4 regions of the Candidatus Streptomyces philanthi genome follow, and region 2 is predicted to be linked to each of the others. Evidence: riboswitches for the same ligand, from Rfam matches in the RefSeq annotation. Region 2 holds a riboswitch; each other region holds the start of a gene.
What was found. A riboswitch is a leader RNA that binds a small molecule or an ion and turns the genes downstream of it on or off. The one in region 2 is predicted to bind cobalamin.
Positions count from the first base shown of each region.

Region 1 (3,270 bases), on a different contig from region 2:
GGCATGGCGCCGGTCATCGCCCGCGGGCTGGCCTACGCCCCGTACGCCGATCTCCTCTGGGTCGAGACCGGCACCCCCGACCTGGCACAGGCCCGCGAGTTCGCCGAGGCCGTCCACGCGCGGTACCCGGACCAGAAGCTCGCCTACAACTGCTCGCCGTCGTTCAACTGGAAGGCCGCCCTGGACGACGACCAGATCGCCAAGTTCCAGCGCGAACTGGGCGCCATGGGCTACGCGTTCCAGTTCATCACCCTGGCCGGTTTCCACTCCCTCAACCACGCCATGTTCGACCTGGCACGCGGCTACGCCGAGCACGGCATGACCGCCTATGTCGACCTCCAGGAGCGCGAGTTCGCCTCCCAGGCGGACGGTTTCACCGCGGTGAGGCACCAACGCGAGGTCGGCACCGGCTACTTCGACCTGGTCTCCACCGCCGTCAACCCCGCCTCGTCCACCACGGCGCTGACCGGGTCGACCGAGGAGCAGCAGTTCCACTAGGACCGGTGCGGCGGACGTCCCGCCGCCGGCCCCAGGGGCGCCCCGCCCGAGCGGGGGCGTACGGCCGTCCCCGTACGCCCCCGCTTCGCCGTCCCTCCCCCGGGAGAACCCGGCGCACCCACCGTCCGCGTGTGCCACGTCACCCTCCGCTTCGCGGGCGTACTCCCCCACATCGCGTGCGAGCGCTTAGGGTGGGCGGTGCAGCTGGTTCGCCCCGTCCGCCAGACGGGAGCGTCGCAAGAGGGAACCCGGTGGGAATCCGGGACTGCCCCGCAGCGGTGAGCGGGAACGACCGCCGTCATACGCACTGGGTCCGCCACGGGCCCGGGAAGCGACGGCCAGTAGGTGTCCTCCCCCGAGGACGTGCCCGCGAGTCCGAAGACCTGCCATCTGCCCGTGCGTGAGCCTCTCCCGCACGGACATCCCGGTGACCTCGAGGGCGGGTCGGCGTACATACCAGGCGGAGGACGGCGCCGTGCCGCGCGCGGTCGTACCCGCCGGGTCCGTCACCCTTCGCGCTCTCGTCCCGCCGCCGGGATCTCAGGGATTCATCTCGCGAAGGAGATCTCCGTGACCACCCAGCCCGCAGCCGCGGCAGCACGGGCCACCGTGTACGGCTACCCCCGCCAGGGACAGCACCGGGAACTGAAGAAGGCGATCGAGGGCTACTGGAAGGGCGCCGTCACCGCCGACGCCCTCCGCGCCACCGCCGCCGACCTGCGCCGTACCCACTGGCGTCAGCTGGCCGACGCCGGTATCGACGAGGTCCCCACGGGTGACTTCTCGTACTACGACCACGTCCTGGACACCACCGTCATGGTGGGCGCGATCCCCGCGCGCCACCGGGAAGCCGTCGCCGCCGACCCGCTCGACGGGTACTTCGCGATGGCGCGCGGCACCCAGGACGTCGCGCCACTGGAGATGACCAAGTGGTTCGACACCAACTACCACTACCTGGTACCCGAACTGGGACCGGAAACGGTGCTCACCGCCGACTCGTCGAAGCAGACCGGCGAGTTGAAGGAGGCCCTGGCCCTGGGCCTGACGCCCCGGCCGGTCCTGGTCGGCCCGGTCACGTATCTGCTGCTGTCCAAGCCCGCGCCCGGCGCGCCCGCGGACTTCGACCCGCTCACCCTCCTGGACCGCCTGCTCCCCGTGTACGCGGAGGTCCTGGCCGATCTGCGCGCGGCCGGCGCCGAGTGGGTGCAGCTGGACGAGCCCGCCCTGGTGCAGGACCGCACCCCGGCCGAACTGGACGCCGCCCGCCGCGCCCACCACGCCCTGGGCGCGCTCACCGACCGGCCGAAGCTGCTGGTCGCGTCGTACTTCGACCGTCTCGGGGACGCCCTGCCGGTGCTGGCCAAGGCCCCGGTCGAGGGGCTGGCACTGGACTTCACCGAGGCCGCGGCCGCCAACCTGGACGACCTCGCCGCCGCGGGCGGGCTGCCCGGCAAGCGGCTGGTCGCCGGTGTCGTCAACGGCCGCAACATCTGGGTCAACGACCTGGAGAAGTCCCTCGCCACCCTCGGCACGCTGCTGGGTCTCGCGGACCGCGTCGACGTGTCCGCGTCCTGCTCCCTGCTGCACGTCCCCTTCGACGCGGCCGCCGAACGGGACATCGACCCGCAGATCCTGCGCTGGCTCGCCTTCGCCCGGCAGAAGACCGCCGAGATCACCGTGCTGGCCCGCGGGCTGAGCAGCGGCCGGGACGCCGTCGCCGGGGAGCTGGCGGCCAACCGCGCCGACATCGCCTCCCGTACGCACTCGCCCCTCACCCGCGACCCGGAGGTCCGCGAGCGGGCCGCCGCCGTCACCGACGCCGACGCGCGCCGCTCCCGGCCGTACGCACAGCGGGCCGCGGCGCAGCGCGCCCGCCTCGGACTGCCGCTGCTGCCGACCACCACCGTCGGCTCCTTCCCGCAGACCGCGGAACTGCGCGCCGCCCGCGCCGACCTGCGCGCCGGCCGGATCGGCACCGCCGGCTACGAGGAGCGCATCAGGGCCGAGATCCAGGAGGTGATCTCCTTCCAGGAGAAGACCGGTCTGGACGTCCTGGTGCACGGTGAGCCGGAGCGCAACGACATGGTCCAGTACTTCGCCGAGCAGCTCACCGGCTACCTGGCGACGCGGCACGGCTGGGTCCAGTCGTACGGCACCCGCTACGTCCGGCCGCCGATCCTCGCCGGGGACATCTCGCGGCCCGAGCCGATGACGGTGCGCTGGACGACGTTCGCGCAGTCGCTGACGAAGCGGCCGGTCAAGGGCATGCTGACCGGCCCGGTCACGATGCTCGCCTGGTCCTACGTCCGCGACGACCAGCCGCTGGGCGACACCGCCCGGCAGGTCGCGCTGGCCCTGCGGGACGAGGTGAACGACCTGGAGGCGGCCGGGACGCCCGTCATCCAGGTCGACGAGCCGGCGCTGCGCGAGACGCTGCCGCTGCGCGAGGAGGGCCGCGCCGGGTACCTGGCGTGGGCCACCGAGGCGTTCCGGCTGACCACCGGCGGGGTGCGGCCGGACACCCAGATCCACACCCATATGTGCTACGCCGAGTTCGGTGACATCGTCCAGGCGATCGACGACCTCGACGCCGATGTCATCAGCCTGGAGGCCGCCCGCTCCCACATGCAGGTCGCCCGCGAACTGGCCGCCCACGGCTATCCGCGCGAGGCCGGGCCCGGGGTGTACGACATCCACTCCCCGCGGGTGCCGGACGCCGAAGAGGTGACCGGGCTGCTGCGCACGGGCCTGAAGGCGATCCCCGCCGAGCGG
Region 1 is NZ_JCANQV010000064.1:4,650-7,919, forward strand. Features, by position in the region: gene aceA (isocitrate lyase) at 1-498, shown strand, start outside; cobalamin riboswitch at 687-903, shown strand; gene metE (5-methyltetrahydropteroyltriglutamate--homocysteine S-methyltransferase) at 1,069-3,270, shown strand, end outside.
Region 1: linked by a shared signal. The riboswitch ahead of metE (5-methyltetrahydropteroyltriglutamate--homocysteine S-methyltransferase) and the one ahead of AC51EU_RS08360 (CoA-acylating methylmalonate-semialdehyde dehydrogenase) in region 2 are both predicted to bind cobalamin.

Region 2 (3,270 bases):
CCCCGCCGAGCCCGAGCCCGGCCGCCTTGCGCAGCACGTCGAGCGGGAAGTGCTTGTCGCGGTCCCACTCCACGGCGTGCGGGGCGAGCTGGTCCTGGGCGAAGTCGAGGGTGGTCTCGACGAGGGCGAGCTGGTCCTCGGTCAGCATGGTGGTGGTCATCGCCCTCACCCCATGGTCGGCAGGGTGAAGCTCGCGCCCTCCTTGGCCCCGGAGGGCCAGCGCGAGGTGACGGTCTTGGTCCGGGTGTAGAAGCGGATGGCGTCGGGGCCGTGCTGGTTGAGGTCACCGAAGCCGGAGCGCTTCCAGCCGCCGAACGTGTGGTACGCGACCGGCACCGGGATGGGCACGTTGACGCCGACCATGCCGGTGTCCACCCGCCGGGTGAAGTCGCGCGCGGTGTCCCCGTCCCGGGTGAAGATCGCGACACCGTTGCCGTAGGGGTGCTCGCTGGGCAGCCGCAGCGCCTCCTCGTAGTCGGCGGCGCGCACCACGCACAGCACGGGGCCGAAGATCTCCTCCCGGTAGACCCGCATCGACGGGCTCACCCGGTCGAAGAGCGAGGCGCCCGCGAAGAAGCCGTTCTCGTGGCCGGGCAGGGTGAAGCCCCGTCCGTCCACGACGAGTTCGGCGCCCTCGTTGACGCCGATGTCGACATAGCGGCGTACCCGGTCGACGGCGTCCCGGCCGACGAGGGGACCGAAGTCGGCCCCGGGGTCGTCGGACCTGCCGACGCGCAGCGTCCCGATCCGTTCCTTGAGGCGGGCGACCAGGGCGTCCGCGGTGCGCTCGCCGACCGGCACCGCGACGGAGACCGCCATGCAGCGCTCGCCGGCGGAGCCGTAGCCCGCGCCGATCAGGGCGTCCACCGCCTGGTCGAGGTCGGCGTCCGGCATCACGATCAGATGGTTCTTGGCGCCCCCGAAGCACTGGGCGCGCTTGCCGTGCGCGGCGGCGGTGGCGTAGACGTGCGAGGCGACCGGGGTGGAGCCGACGAAGCCGATCGCGCCGACCCGGGGATCGGTCAGAAGGGTGGCGGCCGCCTCCTCGCCGCCGTTGACGACATTGAGGACGCCCGGCGGCAGGCCCGCCTCCAGGAACAGTTCGGCCAGCCGCAGCGGCACCGACGGGTCGCGCTCCGACGGCTTGAGGACGAAGGAGTTTCCGCAGGCCAGCGCGGGCGCGGCCTTCCACAGGGGGATCATCGCGGGGAAGTTGAACGGCGTGATGCCCGCGGCGACACCGACGGGCGCGCGCAGGGAGTGCACATCGATGCCCCGGCCCGCGTTGTCGGTGAACTCGCCCTTGAGGAGGTGCGGGATGCCCGCGGCGAACTCGACGACCTCCAGCCCGCGCTGGATGTCCCCGTGGGCGTCGGCCACGGTCTTGCCGTGCTCGGAGGAGAGCAGCCGGGCCAGCGCGTCCCGTTCCCCCTCGACCAGTTGGAGGAAGCGCAGGAGGACCCGGGCGCGGCGCTGCGGGTTCCACTCGCCCCATTCGCGCTGCGCCCGGACGGCGTCGGCGATCGCCGCCGCGGTGTCGGCGCGGCCGGCGAGCGGCACCCGCGCCTGGACCTCGCCGGTGTTGGGGTCGTGCACATCGCCGTACGTCCCCGAGGTGCCCGGGGTGTGCTCGCCGCCGATGAGATGCGTCAGTTCACGGACCATGGATGCCTGCTCTCGTCAGGTGAGATCCGGGATGGCGCGCCCGTCACCAAGGACCGGGACCGGTGGGGTGCCGGGCGCGGGAACACGTCGGCCCGAAGGCCGTCAGGCGGGGCGGAAGACCGCCCGCGGGGCCGGATCACCAGGATCACGGGTGCGCACCGGTGCCATGCGTGTCTGCTCCATCCTCGTGGACAACACGGAACGTTCCGCGGCCGGTATCCTGACTCCCGGATCTCCGCGCGCTCCCCGGCCTTCCCGGCGGTTCCTCCGCCAGTGGCCTTTCCTGCCAGACGAGCGCACTCCCCGGTCACAGTGGCGGGACCGTGCCGGACTCGCACCGGCTTCCCTGCACCGCGGACCTTGTACTCCGACGATATAGTTGGACGTCCTAGTAAGTCCAGCCCTCACCTCCCGCACGCCGAGTCCGGCCCGGCATGCCGAGGGCCCGGGTCAATGGCCCGGGCCCAGGTGGCACGCGGTCCGCCCTCAGTCCGTGGCGTCGTCCGGCCGCACCGCGCGCAGCGCGTACAGCATCGGGACGATCGGCCGCTCCGGGGGCAGCCGCCACCAGCCGTTCTCCGCCGGCACCATCTCCTCGAAGCGGCGCCACGGCACCCGGTCCGTCTCCCGCAGCAGATCGATCCGCAGCCCCGCCCCGACCAGCGCCGAGACCACCTCACCGAGGCCGTGCCGCCACTCGTAGCACGTCGTCGCGCCGTCGAGCGCCGGCCCGTCGGTGTAGGTGACGGGCGCGTCGCTGCGCAGCGGCCCGCGGCCCGCCATGTAGTCGTGACGCAGAAGGAGTTGCTGGTGCTCCGGCAAGGCGGGGTCGGCGGACAGGCCCAGCGAGTCCAGCAGCGGGTGGAACTCCACCAGGTACAGGGTGCCGCCCGGCCGCAGCAGTCCATGGACGACACGGGCCCAGCGGGGCAGGTCCGGGAGGTAGCACAGCGCCCCCTTGCCCGTGTAGACCACGTCGAACCGCCGCCCGTCCAGCGCCTCGCCCGCCCGGTGGACGTCGGAGCGGACGAACTCCATCCGCCGCCCGCCCTCGGCGGCCAGCCGGCGCGCCTCGGCGACGGCGGCCCCCGAGATGTCCAGGCCCACCGTCCGTGCGCCCCGGTCGGCGAACGCCGCGGTCTCCGTGCCCAGATGGCACTGGAGGTGCAGGACGTCCCGCCCTTCGAGACCTCCCAGGTCCTCCCACTCGAAGGGCGCGAACCAGTCCTCCGCGGTCCGCGTGCCGTTCAGCCCGTAGAAGGCGCTGGCCACATGGACGGGCGTACGGGCGTCCCAGTTCGCCTCGTTGGCCCGCACCATCTCCTCGACCGTCGGTCCACTCGTCTCTGTCTCCATCCGCCCCTTCTACCTCTCCGGGCCACGGGCGTACCAGGGTTCGTACCGCATCCGGCCAACCCTCCGGCGCCGGAGGGGAGTTCCGATGGCGGGGAGTTGCGTGCCGTTGGCCTGATTTGCCCGTACCCGCTCCGGGGGGCCGCGCACACCGCCCGTCCGGGGACGCGGGCGGTGTGCGCAATTGACTGCCCCTGCCACCTGCAACAACCGCTGATCAGTGGGTATGTTGAACCGTGAACCCGGCGCGCC
Region 2 is NZ_JCANQV010000045.1:16,663-19,932, forward strand. Features, by position in the region: gene AC51EU_RS08355 (acyl-CoA dehydrogenase family protein) at 1-160, opposite strand, end outside; gene AC51EU_RS08360 (CoA-acylating methylmalonate-semialdehyde dehydrogenase) at 166-1,665, opposite strand; cobalamin riboswitch at 1,859-2,036, opposite strand; gene AC51EU_RS08365 (class I SAM-dependent methyltransferase) at 2,152-3,021, opposite strand.

Region 3 (3,270 bases), on a different contig from region 2:
GACAAGACCGTCGCGATCAACTTCCAGCTGCTGGGCGGCATCTGGATCCTCCAGACCATGCCGGCGCTGGTCGGCGGGCTGTTCACCCGCTGGTTCCACCGCTGGGCGCTGCTCGCCGGCTGGGCCGCGGGCATGATCTACGGCACGCTCGCGGCGTACGGCGTGGCCAGCCCGACGCAGGCCCACTTCGGTGGTTCGAGCGCCGAGATCCCCGGCATCGGCCAGATCGGCTACATCGGTCTCACCGCCTTCGTCCTCAATGTCGTGGTGACGGTGGTCCTCACCCTCGTCCTGCGCGCCGTGAAGGCCCCCCAGGGCACCGACGAGACCAGCCCCGCCGACTACACCGCCGACGCCGGCGACACGGGCGTACGCACCACCCCGCCCCGCCCGGCCGAGGACGCGGGCGTCCCGACCGGGCACTGAGCGGTACGGGCCGTCGCGTCCCCTGCGGGGGGGCGCGGCGGCCCTGGCCTGCGCGGCCGGCCACCGGGGGCCCGGCTCACCGGGCGGGCCGGGTCACCGCACCCAGTCCTTGAGCGCCTCCGTCTCCAGCGTGATGCCCACCGGGTCCGGCAGCGCGAGCGTCCTGCCGAACGGCACGGTGTGCACGTCCGCATAGCGGACGCCGTCCGGCTCGCTGAACACCGTCGCCTCGCACGCCTCCCGGTCGATCAGCAGAAACACCGGAATACCGGTCTCCGCGTAGGCGCGGGGCTTCTCGACACGGTCGCGCCGGTCGGTGTCGGAGTCATAAGAGGTGACTTCGACGACCATCAGGACCGGGGCGGGGTCGGCCCACTCGCCCTGGCCGACGAAGGCACCGCTGCGCGCGAGCGAACCGTCCGGGCGGGCCCGGCCGCCCCGGTACTCCTCCACCTTGAGCCCTTGGTCAGGGTAGAGCCACAGCTCCGGCCTCGACTGGAGGCAAATGCGCATCAGCCACTCGATGATCCGCCCGTGGTCCCCGTCCGGCACGGCCTTGCTCCTGATCTTCCCGTCGATGAGTTCCAGCCGCGCGCCCTCCTCGGAGCGCGCGAGTATCGCGGCGGCCTCTTCGAAGTACTCGGCGAGAAGCCCGTGCGGACGGTCGGCGAGCGCGGTCATGGAACCCTCTCCTTACTGCCTCGGGCGGAGCAGAGAACGTACGGCCGACGATAGCCGAGGGCACTGACAGGCACCGCTCGATCACACGCGACACACAAGATGTGGTGGCGCCTGCACGGCCCAACACAAGATGTATGCTCGTGCTCGCTGTCGCCGCAGGGGAATCCGGTGCGAGTCCGGAACTGTCCCGCAACGGTGTACGTGTGCGCACATTTCGCCTGATCCCGTCCCGGACGTGGTCACGGCTGCGCGCCCGTGAGTCCGAGGACCTGCCGACGGTACGGCCGCGCCGTCCCCGGCGCGGGCGTCGATACGTCCGGGCCCCGAGGGTTGGGCCGGTGGACGCCGCGCGGTGTGCCCGCGCGCCCGCGGCCGCGGCCGGGGTGCGCACGCCCCCGTGCGCGCCCGTCGAGTTCCCCCTCCCGGCCTTCGTCGAGTGAGGGAGAGCAGCACGTGACCATCGCGCCATCGGAGCCCGTGTCGGACACCGGGGCCGTACCGCCCGCCGCCACCACGCTCCCCGCCGGGAACCTCCCCGCCCCGGACGCCGGTGACGGCCCGGGCACCGCCCTGCTCCGCACCCTGACCGAGCTGACCGCGGACCTCACCGCGACCGACCCCGGCAAGGTCGCCGCCGCCGCGCTGCGCGGCCGGCACCCCGGCTCCGACGAGGCCGGGCTGCGGGACCTCGCCATCGAGGCCGCGGCCGGTCTGATCGGCGACGAGCCCCAGTACTCCCGGCTCGCCGCCCGGCTGCTCACCCTCGCCATCGCCGAGGAGGCCGCGGGCCAGGGCGCCGACGCGTTCTCCGCCTCCGTCGCCACCGGCCACCGCGAGGGCCTGATCGCCGACCGCACCGCCGCCTTCGTCGCCACCCACGCGGACCGGCTGGACGCCCTTGTCGAGGCCGCGCTCGCCGACGGCGCCGACGACCGCTTCGGCTACTTCGGCCTGCGCACCCTCTACTCCCGCTACCTGCTGCGCCACCCCGTGACCCGGAAGGTCGTGGAGACGCCCCAGCACTTCCTCCTGCGGGTGGCCTGCGGCCTGGCCGAGGACGACGGCGAGCGGGCGCTGGCGGACGTCGCCGAGCTGTACCGCCTCACCAGCACCCTGTCCTACCTGCCCTCCTCCCCCACCCTCTTCAACTCCGGCACCCGGCACCCGCAGATGTCCTCCTGCTATCTGCTGGACTCCCCGCTGGACGAGCTGGACTCGATCTACGACCGCTACCACCAGGTCGCCCGGCTCTCCAAGCACGCCGGCGGCATCGGTCTGTCGTACTCCCGCATCCGGGCGCGCGGCTCGCTGATCCGGGGCACCAACGGGCACTCCAACGGCATCGTGCCGTTCCTGCGCACCCTGGACGCCTCGGTCGCCGCGGTGAACCAGGGCGGCCGCCGCAAGGGCGCCGCCTGCGTCTACCTGGAGACCTGGCACGCGGACATCGAGGAGTTCCTGGAGCTCCGCGACAACACCGGTGAGGACGCCCGCCGCACCCACAACCTCAACATCGCCCACTGGATCCCGGACGAGTTCATGCGCCGGGTCGCGGACGACGCCGACTGGTCGCTGTTCTCCCCGGTCGACGTCCCCGGGCTGGTGGACCTGTGGGGCGAGGAGTTCGACACCGCGTACCGCGAGGCGGAGGCCGCGGGCAAGGCCGTCAAGCAGATCCCGGCGCGGGCGCTGTACGCGCGGATGATGCGGACGCTCGCGCAGACCGGCAACGGCTGGATGACGTTCAAGGACGCCGCCAACCGCACCGCCAACCAGACCGCCGAGCCCGGCCGGGTCGTCCACTCCTCCAACCTGTGCACCGAGATCCTGGAGGTCACCGACGACGGGGAGACCGCCGTCTGCAACCTCGGCTCGGTCAACCTCGCCGCGCACCTGCGCGAGGACACCGCCGACTGGCGGGAGGCGGTGGACTGGGAGCGGCTGGACGCCACGGTGCGGACCGCGGTGACCTTCCTCGACCGCGTGGTGGACATCAACTTCTACCCGACCGAGCAGGCCGGCGCGTCCAACGCCCGCTGGCGGCCGGTCGGCCTGGGCCTGATGGGGCTCCAGGACGTCTTCTTCCGGCTGCGGCTGCCGTTCGACTCGCCGCAGGCGCGGGAGCTGTCGACCCGTATCTCCGAGCGGATCATGCTCGCGGCG
Region 3 is NZ_JCANQV010000046.1:18,188-21,457, forward strand. Features, by position in the region: gene mctP (monocarboxylate uptake permease MctP) at 1-426, shown strand, start outside; gene AC51EU_RS08500 (Uma2 family endonuclease) at 520-1,107, opposite strand; cobalamin riboswitch at 1,238-1,398, shown strand; gene AC51EU_RS08505 (ribonucleoside-diphosphate reductase subunit alpha) at 1,561-3,270, shown strand, end outside.
Region 3: linked by a shared signal. The riboswitch ahead of AC51EU_RS08505 (ribonucleoside-diphosphate reductase subunit alpha) and the one ahead of AC51EU_RS08360 (CoA-acylating methylmalonate-semialdehyde dehydrogenase) in region 2 are both predicted to bind cobalamin.

Region 4 (3,270 bases), on a different contig from region 2:
CTCGCCCACAACCCGGCCTACGCCCGCCTCCACCGGCTGCACCGGCCACCGGGCGAATCGGCGGGAGTCCGCTCGTAGCGCGGTCGGGGGCGGTCGGCGCGAAGCCCGGGAGGGGCCTCCGGGGTGTCCGTGCGGGCCGGCCCCTCGTCTCATCCTCACGGCGACGACGGAACGGGAGCCGGGACGGCCAGGTCACAGCGGCTTCCGGGCCGTTGGAACACATCGAGCGCCAGATACCGAAACAGACAAAAGACTTAAACGCTCTTTCGGTCCGCTTTCACCTCATTCTAGGATGAACCTCGATCATGATCATCATGGGTGGACGCGCTCCCGCCTGCCCGGATCCGGGGCGTACGCACCCATCGACTGCGAGGTGAGCCAGATGCCCGGCCTTGCTGCACCGGCCGTGACCGGCACGGTCGTCGCCGGCCCCCCTGCGCCCGCCCGGAACGGCGGGCGCGTACCGCCGCCCCTCCCCCGTCCCCTCAGGAAGCAGGTCACACGATGACGGCAGCCCCCACCTTCGTCGACATACCCCTCGACACCTGTACATGCCCCGGATGCCGGCTCCAGCGCACCGAGGACACCGGCTGCCGCGGCGTACGGGGCCGCGACATCGCCGCCGTGGCGACCCTGACCGGGGCCACGCTGCTGGGCGGTGCGGGAGCCTCGTTCGCGGCCACCGCGACGCCCGCCCCGGCCCACAGCACCACCACGTCCCCCATCACCGCCTCCCCCGCGTCCGTCCCGGCCGTCCCCGCCGCGGCCACCAGGGCCGCGAACCCGCAGGGCGACCCGGGGCCGCTGCACGGCCGCCGGCAGTTGGCGCGGACGGCGGGCCACGACCTGTCGCTGACGCGCCAGCAGATCCTCGCCCGCGCCCAGACCTGGGTGGACGCCCGGGTGCCGTACGTCTGGAACGGCTACTGGTCGGACGGCTACCGGCAGGACTGCTCCGGCTTCATCTCCATGGCCTGGGGCCTGTCCGGCAACCACTGGACCGGCGACATCCACCAGTACGGCGTCCGGATCTCCAAGAGCCAGCTCCAGCCCGGCGACATGCTGCTCTACCACAACCCGGCGAACCCCGAGAAGGGCTCGCACGTGGTGCTCTTCGCCGGCTGGGCCGACAGCGCCCGCACCCGGTACGTGGTGATGGAGGAGGCCGGCGGCCTCGGGGCGGTCAAGCGGACCCTCCCCTACGCGTACACCTCCAACTCCGCCAAGTACGTCCCCTACCGCTACAAGAACGTGGTCACCTCCGGCGGTGAGGGCGGCAACACCGGAGGCGGCGGCAACGCGTTCCCGGGCGCGTCGTCCTTCGGCCCAGGCGCCCACAACGCGAACGTCACCAAGCTCGGGCAGATGCTGGTCAAGCGCGGTGCCGGGAAGTTCTACTCGCAGGGTCCGGGCCCCCGGTGGTCCGACTCCGACCGCAAGGCCACCCAGGCGTTCCAGAAGGCCCAGGGCTGGTCCGGGGCGGAGGCCGACGGCATCCCCGGCCCGGCCACCTGGCGCTACCTGGTCGACGGCACGGGCAAGAACGTCGGCGGCTCGTCCGGCGGCTCCGGCGGCACGTCCGGCGGCGGCTCGGGCAGCGGCCAGTCCACGGCGTTCCCCGGTAAGCAGTACTTCCGCCCCGGCGCGAACAACGCCCATGTCTCCCGGCTCGGGAAGCAACTGGTGAAGAAGGGCTTCGGCAAGCACTACTCCCAGGGCCCCGGCCCCCGCTGGAGCGAGTCCGACCGCCGCAACGTCGAGGCGTTCCAACGGTCCCAGGGCTGGCGCGGCGCCGACGCCGACGGCTACCCCGGCCCGGAAACCTGGAAGCGCCTCTTCCGCTGACCACCCGCGTGGTGCCCGGCGGGCCTGCCCCGGCCCGCCGGGCACCGCACCGCCCCCGCGCGGCTTCGCCTGCCGTTGACCGGCCCCCGCTGACCGCGCGTTGGGCCGGTGCGGAGCCGGACGGTGTCCCGGGAGAAGCGTCTGGCACACTGTGCGCACCAACCCCAGGCGGTGCAGGACAGGAAACCGGTGTGAATCCGGTGCGGTCCCGCCACTGTGACCGGGAGCCCCGCGGCCCCGGGAGCCAGACACTGACGTGCCGCCTTCTCCGTACGACCAGGGGAACGAGGACTTCCCCAGGAGAGGCAGAACGTCATGTCCGGACCCCGGGCCGCGCTGCGCGCGCTGCTCCCGTTCCTCCTGGTGCTCCCGGTGGCCGCCTGCGGCGCGCCGGAGCAGGGCGCGAAGGGTGGGCGGAGCACGACGGAAGGGTTCCCGTACACGGTCACCAACTGCGGTGAGCGGACCACGTTCACCCAGCCGCCCCACCGTGCCGTCACCATGAACCAGCACGCCACCGAGATCCTGCTCGCCCTCGGGCTGCGCGACCGGATCGCCGGCACCGCGTACCTGGACGACAAGATCCTCCCGGAGTACCGGTCCGCGTACGCGGGGCTGAAGGTGCTCGCCGGCAAGTACCCGTCCAAGGAGGTCCTCCTGGGCGCGAACCCGGACTTCGTCTACGGCGGCTACACCAGCGCCTTCGACAAGGGCGCCGGACTCGACCGCGCCACGCTGCGGAAGACCGGCATCGCCACCCGGCTGAACGTCGAGAACTGCGCCGAGGGCCCGGTCGGCACGGAGCAACTGGCCACCGAGATACGCCAGGTCGCGCGCACCTTCGGCGTCCCGGAGCGGGGCGAGAGGCTGGTCGCGCGGCTCCAGGGGAGGATCGACGCGGTGACCAAGCGCCTCAAGGGCGTGCACCGGCCCTCGGTCCTCGTGTACGACTCCGGCGACAGCAGCGCGTTCACCGCGGGCGGCCGGGGCATCGGCAACCAGATCATCACCCTGGCGGGCGGCCGGAACGTCTTCGGCGACATCGGGAAGGTCTTCTCCGCCGTCTCCTGGGAGAAGGTCATCGACCGCGGGCCCGAGGTCATCGTGATCTACGACTACGGCGGGACGAGCGTCGAGGCGAAGAAGAAGCGTCTGCTGAACGACCCGGCGCTCGCCGACGTCCCGGCGATCAGGAACAAGCGGTTCGCGGTGCTCCCGCTGTCCTCCGCCGTCCTCGGCGTCCGCGTCGCCGACGCCGTCGAGGACCTGGCCGCGCAGCTCCACCCGCGTTCCGCATGAGGCCCCCGCTCCCCGCGGCGGCCCGCTTCCCGCTGGTGCTGACGGGCCTCGTGGTGCTGCTGGCCGCCTCGGCGGTCGCCGGGCTGGCCATCGGCCAGGTGCGGATACCGCCGGCGGACGTCGTCC
Region 4 is NZ_JCANQV010000005.1:38,175-41,444, forward strand. Features, by position in the region: gene AC51EU_RS01795 (ABC transporter ATP-binding protein) at 1-78, shown strand, start outside; gene AC51EU_RS01800 (peptidoglycan-binding protein) at 505-1,845, shown strand; cobalamin riboswitch at 1,982-2,119, shown strand; gene AC51EU_RS01805 (ABC transporter substrate-binding protein) at 2,161-3,144, shown strand; gene AC51EU_RS01810 (FecCD family ABC transporter permease) at 3,141-3,270, shown strand, end outside.
Region 4: linked by a shared signal. The riboswitch ahead of AC51EU_RS01805 (ABC transporter substrate-binding protein) and the one ahead of AC51EU_RS08360 (CoA-acylating methylmalonate-semialdehyde dehydrogenase) in region 2 are both predicted to bind cobalamin.